Regions from separate parts of the Desulfovermiculus halophilus DSM 18834 genome, predicted to be linked through region 1. Evidence: riboswitches for the same ligand, from Rfam matches in the RefSeq annotation. Region 1 holds a riboswitch; the other holds the start of a gene.
What was found. Region 1 has a riboswitch for thiamine pyrophosphate ahead of thiL (thiamine-phosphate kinase). Riboswitches for the same ligand answer to the same signal wherever they lie in the genome.
Positions count from the first base shown of each region.

Region 2: it holds a riboswitch for thiamine pyrophosphate, as region 1 does, so the genes downstream of both, N902_RS0104370 (sulfide-dependent adenosine diphosphate thiazole synthase) here and thiL (thiamine-phosphate kinase) in region 1, are expected to answer to the same signal.

Region 1 covers NZ_JIAK01000008.1:146,417-153,982, reverse strand. Annotated here, with positions in the region: gene N902_RS0105340 (type I restriction-modification system subunit M) at 1-1,993, opposite strand, end outside; gene N902_RS0105335 (bacterioferritin) at 2,541-3,083, shown strand; gene thiD (bifunctional hydroxymethylpyrimidine kinase/phosphomethylpyrimidine kinase) at 3,693-4,523, opposite strand; gene thiL (thiamine-phosphate kinase) at 4,576-5,592, opposite strand; TPP riboswitch at 5,691-5,783, opposite strand; gene N902_RS0105320 (flavodoxin family protein) at 5,930-6,478, shown strand; gene N902_RS0105315 (carboxymuconolactone decarboxylase family protein) at 6,610-6,951, opposite strand; gene N902_RS0105310 (AAA family ATPase) at 7,198-7,566, shown strand, end outside.
Region 2 covers NZ_JIAK01000007.1:155,190-162,755, reverse strand. Annotated here, with positions in the region: gene dctP (TRAP transporter substrate-binding protein DctP) at 88-1,122, shown strand; gene N902_RS0104395 (PPC domain-containing DNA-binding protein) at 1,191-1,640, shown strand; gene N902_RS16370 (hypothetical protein) at 1,712-1,993, opposite strand; gene N902_RS0104385 (class I SAM-dependent methyltransferase) at 2,029-2,619, opposite strand; gene N902_RS0104380 (YbhB/YbcL family Raf kinase inhibitor-like protein) at 2,793-3,260, shown strand; gene thiC (phosphomethylpyrimidine synthase ThiC) at 3,308-4,570, opposite strand; gene N902_RS0104370 (sulfide-dependent adenosine diphosphate thiazole synthase) at 4,582-5,379, opposite strand; TPP riboswitch at 5,699-5,799, opposite strand; gene N902_RS16365 (NUDIX hydrolase) at 5,849-6,268, opposite strand; gene N902_RS0104360 (TRAP transporter large permease) at 6,314-7,566, opposite strand, start outside.

The sequences.
Region 1 (7,566 bases):
GATCCTCTTCCCCGCTGTGCTCCTCCAGAAACTCCTCCAGCTCCCGGGCAGCGCTCTCCTGCGCGGCTTGCAGCTCCTCTATCCGGGCCTGGTCCTTAGCAAAGTACCGGGCCACGATCAGCCGCGGGGGGACAAGGTCCATCTTGTACTTCTTGCGCTTCACGGTCAGGTCCGGGCTCTCCTTAATCTTGCGCTCCTTGTCCTCAATCACACCCCGGGGCCGGGCCGCCTCTTGCCAGCCATCGGCGGCAATGAGGTACACATCGTCCTGCATGGTCTCGTGCCAGTAGTCCATAAGCCGCTGGTACAGGTCGTAGCGATCCAGGAGGTCCACCTGGGCAAAACGCTCCAAAAGGTCTGTGGACAGGGTGTGGATGACCTCCTTGGGTTTGACCTCTGGCTCCAGGGCCATGAGATACGAGCGGTGGGCCTGCTCCCAGCCCTGGATGATGGCGGATATGCGCTCGGTGTAGGCCTGGAAGGATTGGTGGTTGAGGATGGTGGACTTCACCTCCGGGGTATCCACTCGGGGTTCACTGTATCCGGGCCTGCCATTGGAGGTGAACAGGGCCTCCCGCAGCCCGGGCAGGACCGACCAGTAGGCCTCCAATTCCCCGATATCCTGGTCCGGGATGCCGCCGTTTAAGTGCGCGTCCAGGTCGTGTTTGTCTTCGGGCTCGCTGGAATCGATGTACCGGGGGATGTTCAGGTTGTAATCATTGGCCGGATCGGCGATCTCGCTGATGGGCACCAGACGGGAGTAGCCGGAAACCTCCCGCTGGGAGTTGAAGGTGTCCACGATCTTGTGGATATCCTGGGACCGCAAGCGGTTCTTGTTTCCATCCTTTATATAGCCCTTGCTGGCGTCAATCATGAAGATGGCCTGCCGGGAGTGGGCCTGCTCCTTGTCGATGACCACAATGCAGGCCGGGATGCCCGTGCCGTAGAACAGGTTGGCAGGCAGGCCAATGATTCCCTTGATCAACCCCCGAGTGATCAGGTTGCGCCGGATGTCGGCCTCCTTATGCCCCCGAAACAGTACTCCGTGGGGCAGGATGATGGCCCCCTTGCCCTTGCTTTTAAGGGAAGAGACCAGGTGCAGAAGAAAGGCGTAGTCTCCGTTCTTGGCCGGAGGGATACCGTAGGCGAAACGGCCGAACTGATCATGGGCCGGGTCCAGCCCGTTGGTCCAGGACTTGGCGGAAAACGGCGGATTGGCCACGGCAAAGTCAAAGGTCTTCAGGCTCCCGTTTTGGTTGGTGAAATAAGGCGCGGCCAGGGTGTTTCCCTTCCACAGTTCAGCGGTCGGGTAGTCGTGCAGGATCATATTCATCTTGGCCAAAGCCCAGGTGGCGTTGTCGTTTTCCTGACCAAACAGGCTCGCCCCCCGAGGCGCCTCGTCAGCCGCCTTTAAAAGCAGGGAGCCGGAGCCGCAGGTGGGATCGTAGATGGTCTGGTCCTGGCTTGTGTTTGGCCCGACTCCGACCACCTTGGCCATAATCTGGGAGACCTCAGCAGGGGTGTAGAACTGCCCCTTGCTCTTGCCCGACTCGGTGGCGAAGTGGCGCATCAGGTATTCGTAGGCATCGCCCAGCAGGTCGTCCCCGTCCGCCCGGTTGGCCCGAAAGTCCAGACCGTCGAATATGGTCACCAGCTTGGACAGCCGATCCTGCATCTCCTTGCCGGTGCCCAGCTTGCTCTCGTCATTAAAGTCCGCCTGGTCGATGACGCCCTTGAGATCGTTCTCCTCAGCCAGACGGCCGATGATCTTGTTGATCTTGTCCCCAATCTCCTTGTCCCCTTTCAGGGCCACCATGTCCTGGAAGCTGCCTCCTTCCGGGACCTCGATCAGCGAATCCTGCTTGTCCGAGACGTACTTCATGAAAAGCAGAGTCAGGACATAATCTTTGTATTGAGAGGCATCCATGCCTCCGCGCAGCTCATCGCAGCTTTGCCACAGGGAGCTGTAGAGCTGTGATTTTTTCAGGGCCATATGCGAACACCTCTTGACGAGTCCAAGGTTGCGAATCAGTTGAGCATGCTTTGCCGGGGCAAGCCCGTTTGCGTGCCGTATTCTGATTGGGATACAGGACACTTAAGGGAGTGGTCAACAACAGGGGGTATACCTGGCGGGCAAACGAGTGCCTGCGGACATGCATACCATCACTACAAAGAAAGATAAGACCCACAGGCCGTTTTCGTCGTTTGACTATTGACCGGCCCCGAGCATTAAATGCATTGCAACCACGCGAAACACGTGACAATCCAGTGCAACGCCCTTCTATCATTGGTCGCTCATTTCCTGGACGAAGCACCTGGATTCCCGCTTGCGCGGGAATGACGGGAAATAAGCCGAAGCTTCGTTGCAGTGCTATTTGGACAGCATTTTTTCAGGGGCCTGGATACCTCCTGGGTCTCAGTTGACAACCCGCAAATTGTCCTTATCATTTCCTGATGATGCTTATTTAGGTTACATCCTGCTCCCGGCCTGGAGCCGGAAAGCAGCTCTGACGATCACGACCAACACACAGGAGGTTCACATGGCAGATGGATCACGGGAAGAGCGGCGCGGCAAGGTCATCGAGGTCTTGAACAAGGCCCGGGAAATGGAGCTGCACGCCATTTATCAGTACATGAATCAGCACTACGGCCTGGACGACATGGACTACGGCGAACTGGCCAAGAACATCAAGCTGGTGGCTATTGACGAAATGCGCCATGCCGAGATGTTCGCCGAGCGGATCAAGGAGCTGGGCGGAGAGCCGGTGGCCTCTTCCTCCCAGAAGGTCCAGCAAGGCCAGGAAGTGGACAAGATCTTTGCCCACGATTCCAAGCTGGAGGACGACACCATCGATGCCTACAACCAGTTCCTTCAGGTCTGTCGGGACAATGGGGACAGCATTACCGCCAAGCTCTTTGAGCAGATCATCGACGAAGAGCAGGAGCACTTGAACTACTTTGACGACGTGGGCGACCACATCAAGGACCTGGGATCAACCTACCTGGCCCGCATAGCCGGGACACCGGCCAGCACCGGCGGCTTTGCCAAAGGCTTTACCGTGGCTGAAGGCGGCGGGGAATAAGGACGCACGTGATCTGCCCTCTGCCCTGGGATTCAGGGTAGAGGGAGCATACACACTCCCTGCCCTCCCGGCAAAACGCCTCTCCAATCCCCTCCCAGCCTGCGGAAAACAGGGTACAGAATCTAGCACCATGTCATTCATCATCTGTCGCAATGCAAGAAACACCCCCCAGCCCCCTCAAGGGCTGAGCTTTACCCACACTTGACACCGTGGGATAAGGTATTTGTCATCGTTCAACCACCCCTTTATCCCCCTGCACTCACTTGTGATTTACCAGTGATCAGCTATGTGTCATGCACTTTTTCAAGTGAGTGCAGGGAGGGGACCCTTAACCGTCTGATCTTGCCTTAAATCTGCGATTACGGTTTTCGATAATCCATACACTTGCGGATAGAAAACGTACAGACAGCCGCGATTTTCTTAACTCCCCTCCTTTGCAAGGAGGGGCAGGGGTGGTTGGGATGGTGAATCTGACACCTCATTTTTTCAGCATGTTATAACCCCACGGTGTCAAGTGTGTGCCATGCACAGCCCTCAAGGGAGGACGAAGAGGGAGCGACAGATTAAGAGTGATTTTTCACTAGGTCGAAGAGCCGGTCCTGAGCCGGATCACTCCCAGATGGCGTAGAAGTGATGCACAGGCCCGTGTCCGCGGCCCAGCCTGTAGCTTGCCCCGGCCTGGATGGCCCGGGTGATGTACTCCTTGCCCTTGCCCACCGCCTCTTCCATCTCCATCCCCCTGGCCAGAAAAGCGGCAACAGCCGATGACAGGGTGCATCCGGTCCCATGGTTGTTGATCGTGGACACATGCTCGGCATGCAAAGGAAGGCATCGATCCCCCTCCCGGAGATAGAGAAGGTCCACGCTGGCCGAATCCTGGAGATGGCCGCCCTTGAGCAGCACGGCTTTGCTGCCGAAAGCGCACAGGTCCCGTACCGCCCGCTGCATGGACGTAAAGTCCGGGATCTTCCGCTCCAGAATGGCTTCGGCCTCTGGAAGATTGGGGGTGATCAGATCAGCCAGAGGCATCAACTCCCGGCACATGACCTCAATGGCCCGGTCTTCCAGCAGCTTGTCCCCGCTTTGGGCCACCATAACCGGATCGAGGACAACCCGGGGCGCTTTGGCCTGGGCCAGGACCTGGCTCACAGTCCAGATAATGTCAGTTGAAAAGAGCATCCCGATCTTGACCGCATCAGTGCCTATATCACTGAGGACCGCGTCCATCTGAGCCTGAACAAAGGAGGCCGGCACCTGCTGAATTCCCGTGACTCCCTGTGTGTTCTGGGCCGTGAGGGCGGTGACCGCGGTTGTTCCATAGCAGTCCAACGCGGAAAAGGTCTTCAGGTCCGCCTGGATCCCGGCCCCTCCCCCGCTGTCCGATCCCGCAACGCTCAGGACCCGGCGGTAGGTGCGCAAACTGTTCTCGGCAGTGGGCATGGCACTCTCCATGAGGTAGAAATGAGGACGAAAGCCGCAATGTACGCGGCTTTCATCGGACACCGCGAAAATGATTCCAGCCTGTGCTCGTTATCGGACGCACCCTCCCCGAGGCATCCACCAGTTCCGGCTCCCCGCCTGCGGTCATTTCGCCGATCACGGCCAAGGATGGACGAAACCTCTCTGCGTACTCCCTTTGCACCGCATCCAGCTTTTCAGGCCGGACAGTGAACAACAGGACATAGTCCTCGCCTCCGGCCAGGGCCCACTCCAGGGGATCGAACCCAAACCGGGAGCAGAACCAGGTCAACTCCTGGGAAAGGGGCATATCCGCGGCATATACTCTTGCCCCGGTCCCGCTGGCGGTGCAGATATGCTGCAGATCAGAGCTCACCCCATCGCTGACATCGATAGCCGCCCCCAAGGCCCGGGACGAAGCCAGGAAACGGCCCTCTTCCAGGCAGGGCCACGGGGCGATATGGGCCTGATACAGGGGTTCGAATTCCTCTGGAATGGGCTCGAGGCCGCTGGTTATGAGGTGCAGGCCGGCCCGGCTGTCTCCCAGGGGGCCGGTGCAGCAGATCAAATCCCCGGGTTGGGCCCGGTCCCGGCAGAGGATCTCCTCTTCGGCCACCTCCCCGGTCAGAGCCACATTGATGACCAGCCCCTGGGTGGAGCTGGTGGTGTCTCCCCCCAGAATATTCACCCCGAAACGGACGCAGATATCGTGCATCCCCCGGTACAGCTCATCCAGATAGTCCATGGAGCAGTCCTTGGGTATGGCCAGGCTGATAAAGGCTTCCCCCGCGCTCCCGCCCATGGCCGCGATATCGCTCATATTCACGGCCACGGACTTCCAGCCCAGGGAAAACGGGCTGGCCGCGGTCCGGATGAAATGCACCCCCTCCACCAGCATATCCGTGGTCATCAAGGCCAGCTTGCTCCCGTCAGTCCAATACGCGGCCGCATCGTCGCCGATTGCCGTATGCACCCGGTCCGAGCGGACAAGACATTGCCCGCTGATCCGCTGGATGAATCCGAACTCTCCGACATCAGCAAGACTGGGCATAGGCTCTCCCGGATGCATTGTGTCCGCAGGGCTTCCTGAACCCAAAGCAGGGGGCATGAAAAAAGCCGCTTCCAGAGGGAAGCGGCCTGACATGGTGCACTGACGGTGATCGTATCTCCCTGCGCCGGAACGACCCGGATCAGGTTCAACGGGTATCATCTCAGGCGTTTCCGCCACCCCGGAACGTGTCGTTTTGCGCACAAGCCTAATTGCAGATCCCCGGTTTGTAAACCTCATGGCGGCGAGGACTTCTGCGGGCGGTATGGTTGACAGACGCAGTGTGGGTCCTATGTTTCATGGACAGAACTCAAAAAACACATCAATGGAGGTCAGCAGTATGCGGATTCTCAATCTTTATTACACCGCCACCAGCAACACAACCAAGGTCGCGGAACAAATCGCCTCCACCCTCACCCAGCTGGGGCACACGGTAGATACAGTCAAAGCCACGGCCGACGCTGATATCGATATCCTGGACTACGATTTCGTCTTTGCCGGATCCGGGGTGTATGCCTGGCTTCCGGGCAAGCCGATGCAGGACCTGTTCACCAAGCTGCGCAAGGGCTATGCTCAGGCCGGGGAGATCAAACCAGCCTCCCCCAAGCGGGTGGAGAAAAAGGCTGTTGTCTACTGCACCTACGGCGGTGTGCACACCGGCATACGTGAAGCCGTCCCGGCGGTGAAGTACATGGGGCAGCTCTTCGACCATCTCGGGTTTATGATCCTGGACGAATGGTACTTTGTGGGCGAATACCACCCGGAGAATATGCGCCAGATGTCTGAACAGGGCCGCCTGGGGGACATCCGGGGCCGGCCGGACGAGCGCGACCTGCGGGAAGTGGATCAGAAGGTTCGAGGAATCATGCTGACTGCCGGGAACGGATGATCCGGCAGCAGGAGCGCGTCCCGGCACTCACTTGCAGGCCAAAATTTCAAGCATACCTTGATCATTCATACGCCAAGTGAGTGCCGGGTGGAGAAGAAATGGACAGTGATTGTGCTGTGCATGCATGGGCTTCACCCGTTCTGAGCAAAGGATTCCACAGCTTCCCGGACCAGGGTGGCGGTGTAGGCCAGGCTCGGCCCCCCGCCCATGGCGACGGCGACCTCGGCGGCTTCATAGATCTCCTCGGCCGTGGCCCCGGATTCCAGAGCGTCATGGACGTGATGCGAGATGCAGTAGCTGCACCGCTGCTGGACAGCCAGGGCGACGAAGATGAGCTTTTTCATCTTCCGGGGCAGTGCCCCCTCCCGGGCCGCGGTTTCCGAGAGGTTCATCATGGCCCGGACCATATCCTTATTCGTCCTGGCCAGCTTGGTGATTCCTGTTTGCAGTTCCTTCAGGGTCTCTTGGCTCATGCCTCGCTCTCCTCATGTGTTCAGTGTATTGGTGAGATGTCATGTTCCCTCGTAGCCAGGGAGGAAATTGTAAAGCAAATAAGGGTGCAACACAACACCCCGAATAAGGGAGCGCACCATGCTCATCAAAGACGCTGCACCTGAGGCCGGAGGGATGGTCCGGACCTGCTTTATTTGAGCTGCCGCCTGTGCTACATCCTTACATCACACCTCGAACACGCGTAATTGGAGATTGAAGGAGAACCTATGCTCGCAAACGATGACCTGCAAACCACCTGTCACCAAAGCTCAAGCTATGTACTGGACCGGGAGCTGGCCAAGATAGTCAATATTTCCATGGCCTTGGAAATGCCCTTACTCCTCAAGGGCGAACCCGGGACCGGCAAGACCATGCTGGCCCACGCCGTGGCCGAGGCCCTGGATATGCCGCTGATTGTTCTGAATGTGAAGTCCACACTCAAGCTGGTGGACACCCTGTATCAGTACGATACCCTGACCCGGCTCAACGACAGCCGTTTCGGGGACTCCAGCCGGGATGTGAGCAACATCGAGGAGTACATCTCCATGGGCAAAATCGGACAGGCCTTCATGTCCGATCAGAGAGTGGTCCTGCTC
Region 2 (7,566 bases), on a different contig from region 1:
CGGTAAAAAACTTGAATCTCAAACATCACGGCGTCAACTGCTCAAGGATATTGACAACATCGCTCACATCAGCCAGGAGACACGTTCATGTCCCTGAAACACCTACGCATTTTCCTTGCCTTCCTCGTCGTTCTAGCTGGAGGCTCGCCAGGTTGGGCAGCCGAGGTTGAGCATCAATGGCAGATCGCCCTTGAAGAGATCGAGGGCAGCATGCAGCATGAGTACGCCCGCACCTTTGCCCAAGCACTGCAAGAAAGATCCAAAGGCCGGATCACCTGCTCGATCCGCTTTTACGGAGAACTGGGAACGTCAGATGATATCACCAGACTGGTCCAGAACCAGGATATTGAGTTCGCTTTCCAGTCCCCGGGGCATCTGGGCTCCGAGATCCCCGAAGTCCAGGTCTTCTCTATCCATTACCTCTTTCCCACCAAACGCGAGCTTGTGGAAAAGGTGCTTCGGCACGGGCCGCATACGCGGAGGACACTGCAGAAATACTACAACCGACACGATATGGAGTTGCTGTCCGTTATCGATGAAGGCTGGCAGATCTGGACCGCGAACAAGCCGTTGCGCCGACCTGCTGATTTCGACGGACTCACCTTCCGGGTCATGTCGTCTCCTTTCTTGATCACCGCCTACCGCCTGTATGGAGCGTATGTGATCACAGTCCCTTACAGTCAGATCTACAGCGAACTGGCTCTGGGCCGGATAGATGCCCAGACCCAGCCTTTTTTCGCCCTGCAGGAGATGAAGTTTTATGAAGTTCAGGACTATATGATCAAGGCCAACCAGCTCCCGTTCATCGCTACCTTTGTCGCCAGTCATGATTTTATGACCCGGCTGCCGGATGATATGCGGAGCATTATCCTGGAGTCTGTAGAGGCCGCGAATGAATTCATCTTTGACCTGGAGCCGAAGCTGAATCAGCAGCGAAAGCAGATGATCATGGAGGCCAAACCCTCTATGACCTTTATTCAGCTGACTGAGGAGGAGATCGCCGCTTTCAAACAAAGGGCCGAGCCCCTGCGGGGCAAATTTCTGGAAATGGGCGGAGACGGAGCCGAAGAGGTGCTGAATGCGGTCCTGGCCGACATTGAATGGGCCGCGGGACAAGAATAATCGGCCTGGCGGGGGCGCATTGCCTTGAGATGCAAACCAGCAGCCAGTATTGCTGAGAGGAGGGTGACATGCAGGCAGAAGAAGTCAAGCAGGGCAGGACATTTGTCCTCCGCTTGGAAGATGGAGACATCGTCCATCAGTGCATTGAGGATTTTGCCCGAGAAAACGGAGTTCAAGCCGCGGCCCTGATCATTCTCGGCGGGGCGGATTCAGGCAGCAGACTGGTCGTAGGCCCAGAAGACGGTGATCAAAGGCCGATCACCACCTTGCAGCATGTTTTGGAGGCAGTCCACGAGATCGCAGGCACCGGAACCATCTTCCCCAATCAGCAGGGCGAACCGGTTTTGCACATGCATATGGCCTGCGGTCGGAACAGTGAAACCCGCACAGGGTGCATCAGATCCGGGGTCCAGGTATGGCAGATCATGGAAGCTGTGCTCTTTGAGTTGAGCGATAGCCGTGGCCAGAGGGCAGCAGACCCGGAACTCGGTTTTCAGGTGCTGCAGTTGCCCCAATAAGCTGTTGTCCGCTTTTTTTCAGCCGGCAAAGCCACAACCTGCTCCCCTGGAGAGCAGGTTGACCTTCCGGCTCACTGACACACAGGCTCTGCTCCGGAGTCCAGACCGGCCAGATACTCGCTGACCACCGCCCGTTCCTCCGTGGTCATCTCCATGCCTTTGTGTGCCATGCGGTCCACAACATTCTCCCAATAGGCCGGATCCTTTCCCAGATTCAAGCAGGTAATCTGGTTGGAGTGACAGGATACGCACTTGGCCATAAGCAGCTCCTGCCCCCTGGGCTGTGTCTCTCCTTGACAGCCGAACAACCCCAAAATGCCGAGCAAGACAAACACACAGACACAAAACCGCATACGTCCTCCTTTTGTGCTCGATGCCTGAAGAGTCCCTACCGGACGTTGCCGGGCTTGCCTGCCAGAAGTGCATTGTGCCGCTTAAGAACATGTGGAGGTTGAATGCGGGTAAATCCTGCCTCCTCCAGAAGGCCCTCCATATCCTGCAATGAGACCCGGTGGGCGTATGGTGGTCCGAAGGGGGCGGCTTCCTTTTTCCAGTCCACCACCAAGACCCGTCCTTCTGCCCGCAATATTCGATACGCCTCCTGCATCATTGTGTCCGGATGGTCGAACTCATGCAGGACATTGGCCATAATCATCAGATTCATAGTATTGGCAGCAAAGGGCAGCGCACTTTCTCCGATCCGGACCAAACCGATGCGCTGCCGCTCATCGGCACTCAGACTGCCCTGCAGCCACTGTAGAACATCCCTGGACACATCGCAGGCCCAGATAAAGCCGCCCGGTCCCAGCCGACGGCACAGCGGCCGGGTATAAAAACCTGTTCCGGCCCCAATATCAATTGCCCTGCCAACCCGCTGTACACAAAAAGCACTGAGAATATGCTCCGGATCTTCATACTCCAGGCGCTTGGGGTCTTCCAAAGACGACATGTGCTTGGGATCAAATTTGTGCTTGGCCATGCAGTATGTCCTTGATCTGTTCTCCGCTGGGGGTAGACGCAGGAGAAAAGAATGATAACAATGTATCGTGCAGAGTTCGAATACAGGTATACGCGAATGTATACCGGTTGCGGACCAAAGAAAAGGCACATCCCTTGGACGACGGCATTCACCCCACAGCAAGGAGGTCAGCTATGCGTTTATACTCCCCATCATTTCAGGATCAGGCCACAATTCCAGTCAAGCATGTCATGCCCGGGGCCGGGGGGGACAACGTCTCCATCCCCTATGCCTGGGAAGACGTGCCTGCCCAGGCCGAATCCCTGGCCTTGGCCCTCATCGATCCCCATCCGGTGGCCAACAACTGGATCCACTGGCTGGTGATCAACATCCCGGCCCAAACCGCCTCTTTGCCCGAAGGGGCTTCAGGGCAGAACATGCCCCAAGGCAGCCAGGAGTTGCAAAATTCCTTCGGGAAGCCGGGTTACGGAGGTCCTCAGCCGCCGGCCGGAACCGGAGGGCATCCCTATGTAGCTACCCTGTATGCCTTAAACGCCGCATCCATTGACCTGCCGAAAAATGCGAGTCTGGACCAGTTCTACAAGGCCATTGAAGGCAACGTCCTGGACCAGGCCGAGTACACCGGAATGTTTGAGCAGTAAATACAAAAGCTGCTCGGTTGCACCTTTGGCCCAACCGAGCAGCTTTTTCAGCGAAGGAGCTTTACCGCACAGAAATCGCCGCACATGGCGCACTCTTCTTTAGCGGCGAAGGTCTCCCTGCGGCGGCGGACCATGTCCGGGTCCAGACTGAATTCCGTGATTTTCTCCCAATCCAGATCCTTTCTGGCCCGGGAGATAGCAGTGTTTCTCTCCACTGCCTGCCTGCGGCCCAGGGAGACCTCGGCGCAATGGGCCGCGACCAGGGAGGCCTTTACCCCCTGCCATACATCGTGCTCATTGGGCAGGGTCAGGTGCTCGGCCGGGGTCAGGTAGCACAGGAAGTCAACTCCGGCCGTAGCGGCCAGGGCCCCGCCGATGGCCCCGGCAATATGATCATAGCCCGGGGCGATGTCTGTGGGCAAAGGACCGAGGACATACAGCGGGGCCTGGCCGCAGAGCCGCTTCATGGCCTGGATCTGGGACTGGACCAGGTGCAGAGGCACATGCCCCGGGCCCTCCACCATTGCCTGCACCCCGGCCTGCCTGGCTTTCTTGACCAGCCCGGCCAGAATGACGACTTCCTCCCACTGGGCCCGATCACCGGCATCCGCGCCAGCCCCCGGGCGCAGACCGTCTCCCAGGCTGATGGTCACGTTGTGTGCCAAACAAATGTCCAAAAGCCGGTCATAGTCTTCCAGCAAGGGATTCTCCCTGTCGTTGACCTCCATCCACCGGGCCAGAATGGACCCGCCCCTGGAGACGATGCCCAAGCTCCTGTCCCCTTCCCTGGCCATGGCTGCGGCCTGGGCGCTCACCCCGCAGTGCAGGGTCATAAAGTCCACCCCTTGCCCAGCCTGGTGTTCGATCTCGGCAAACATGTCCTCAGCCGGGATTCGGCCCGGATCTTCTCCGTTCGCAATATATTTCTGGGCCACACTGTACAGGGGCACTGTACCCAACGGCATGGGTGTAGCCTGCAGTATCCGCCGGCGAATGACATCCAGATCCCCCCCGGTGGACAGATCCATGACAGTATGCGCCCCGGCCTGATAGGCAGTGACCGCTTTGTTCACTTCCAGGTCGGGATCATTCATAAACGGAGAGGTCCCGATATTGGCGTTCACTTTGACCGCCGCCGGTTGACCGATAAGGACCGGCTGCACGTTTTCATGTTCGGGGTTGGCCAAGAGGACCATGCTCCCGTTCTCCAGCCCGGCCTGAATACTCTCACTCTCCAGGCCTTCCTCCTCAGCTATCTGCCGTCCATGTTCGGACCACAGGCGGCTTAGAACTGTATTTTTATGTAACATCCCGGTCTCCTTTATATTTCCTCCCGCAGCCGGGCGTCGATCAGCTGAGCCGCCTTTTGTCCGGACAAGAGCATCCCGCCGAAGATCGGTCCCATCCGGTAGGATCCAAAAGAAGCGTTCGCGGCCATGCCGCTGACATACATCCCCGGAAATATCTCTCTTGTGTTCTCCACTGTTGTCCGCTCCGCTCGTTCGGCCCACATGGACTGTTCGCCCTCAATACCTCCGGAAGGGGTGAACAACCGGACATCGTTTTTCCTGATCAGGGTGTGCAGAACCTCCAGGGGATGACCTGTGCTTTCAATGACATACTTGCTCTCAATAACCACAGGATCGATATGCAGGCCGGCTATCTCCACCGGACTGGAATTAATGACCAGGCCGGTAACCTTTTTCTGACCTCCATCCTCTCGAATAAGCACATCTTCCACACTGATGCAGTTGAAGACCTTTGCCCCGCTCAGACAGGCCTTGGAAGCCAGGGTGGTTGTTGCGGCAATAGCGTCAGCCGTGTAGTAGCCGTCCCGGAAAAGGATCAGCGGTACTCCGGCCTCTTCCAGAACGGTTTTCCCCTCTTCCTGGACCACGATTGTGTTCCAGGTCATTCCTCCCCCCCACATGCCTCCGCCGATGGAGAGCTTGCGCTCAAACACAGCCACGTTCCACCCTTGGCGGGACAGATGCCAGGCCGCGGTCAAACCGGACGGCCCCGCCCCGACCACTGCGATGTCCACCTGCAGGCAGGACCGGAACTTCTCATAATAGGAATCCATAATGGCTTCAGTGATCACGACCTCTTCCAATCCCATGCTCTCCTCCTTTTTCCCATGCACGACCATTCCCGAGAAACCCTATGCAGATAGAAGCACGGTGCTCTTATCTGCATACCCAATCAGACTGCCCCACAGGAATGCATGGGTGAGCGCGAACAGGAAGAACAGGTTCGGGGGCGCATAAGCGCCCCATCTGCTCCGCACCGCGTCGGCCGCTGGCACAACCGGACCATGGCCGGCACGGCAACAAACGTCCTGCAATCAGCTCAGCTGATGCGCATTCCTATGGCTGCTAATGGGGATTCCGGAACGGCAAAGGCGAGAACAAATCCAGAGATGAGATACAGACAAAGAGAGGAGTACTCATCCGATTCCCTACGACAGCATGAACTGTATCAGGTTCTGTGGGTATGCTCTCAGTCCCGGCCGTCTGCCGGAACACCCCAATCGGAACGATGAAAGGATAGGGCCTTGAACCGTAGAGGTCAAGGACAATATCTAAAACCTATTTCTCAAGCACAGACCTGGCAATCTCCATGGTCCCCTGGGCCATGACCGAGTCGTCAAGATCTTGCAGACCAAACCAGGCGGCTTCCAGGGCATCACCGCCAGGGCACAAGCGACCGGAGGCGACAAAGACCTGAAAATCCATAATCAGATAATGAAAACGTATCCGTTCCTGCGGGTCCGGCTCAACATACTCAAAGTGGGTGAGCAATTTCCCCACCCGGACCTGGAGGCTGGTTTCCTCCCGCATTTCACGGACAACGGCCTGCCGGAGGCCTTCACCCAGCTCTACTCGTCCCCCTGGGATGGTCCACAAGCCTTGGGATGGGGCCTGTCCCCGCTTAACCAGCAAAATCCGATCATGCTGAATCAGCACACCGCCCACAGCCACTATTGGAACGTTTGGATATTCAGACAACGATATCTCCTTATATTCTGTTTGCTGCGCTTCCCGCAGCATTGCCTAATGCCCCACCCCCAGCACTCTGGGCAGCCACAGGGCCAGATCCGGCCACAACAGCAACAGGACAACACAGACAACAAAACACGGCAACAACAACCCAACCCCTTTGTACACCATAGCCAGGCTCACCTCCCGGTCCATGGAGGCGACGATAAAGGTATTTATGCCCACCGGCGGGGTTACCGCCCCCATAGTGGTCACCAGGGTAATCCAGACTGCAAACCAGGCCGGATCGTAGCCCAAAGACTGGGCCACCGGGAAAAAGATGGGGATGGTGATCAAAAGCAGGGCCAACGCATCCATAATCGCCCCGCCCAGGAGGTAGATGCAGAAGATGCAGGCCATGACCATCACCGGGGATATGGACATGGAGGCCACCAGACCGGAAATCTCGTATGGAACCCTGGTCACGGTCAAAAAGCGGCCGAAAATAACCGCTCCAAGGATAATGACCATGATCATGCACGAAATGCGCAATGTGTCGTCAAAGGCCTTCCACAGATTGGTCCAGGACAGTCGACGCCCGGCCATGCTGATGATCAGGGCCAGGGCCGCGCCTGCCGCGCCGGCTTCGGTCGGGGTGAAAAACCCGACCATCAGACCGACCATGATCAGGGCGAACAAAAGGAGCATCTCAACAGCTCCGGCCAGAGAGCGCAGACGCTGGGTCCAGCTTGCATGTTCACACCCCGGCCCCAGGCTCGGGTTCCAGGTGCAGACTGCCCAAATGGCCAGAAGGAACAGCAGGCTGAGGACAAGGCCGGGACCGAGGCTGGCCCAGAACAGGACCCCGATGGACTGTCCGGTCTGCAGGCCGATAATGATCAGGACCACGCTGGGAGGAATGAGCACGCCCAGGGTAGCTCCGCTGGCCACCACCCCGGAACTGAACATGGGGCTGTAGGCGTATTTTTTCATTTCCGGCAGGGCCACGCTGCTCATGGTTGCGGCTGTGGCCGTGTTCGATCCGCATATAGCCGCAAACCCGGCACAGGCCAAAACCGTAGCCATGGCCAGACCGCCCCGGACATGCCCCAGCCAGGCATGTGCCGCACGGTACATGCGCTGGTTGACCCCGGCATAAAAACAGATCTGGCCCATGAGGATAAACAGCGGGATCACGGTCAACCCGTAGGACGAGAACACCTCCCAGGTCTGCTCGCTGATCATGCCCAGGGCGGCCTGCAGATTAATCACTTTCCAAAAGCCCAAAAAACCGACCATAGCCATGGCAAAGCCAACTGGTATGCGCA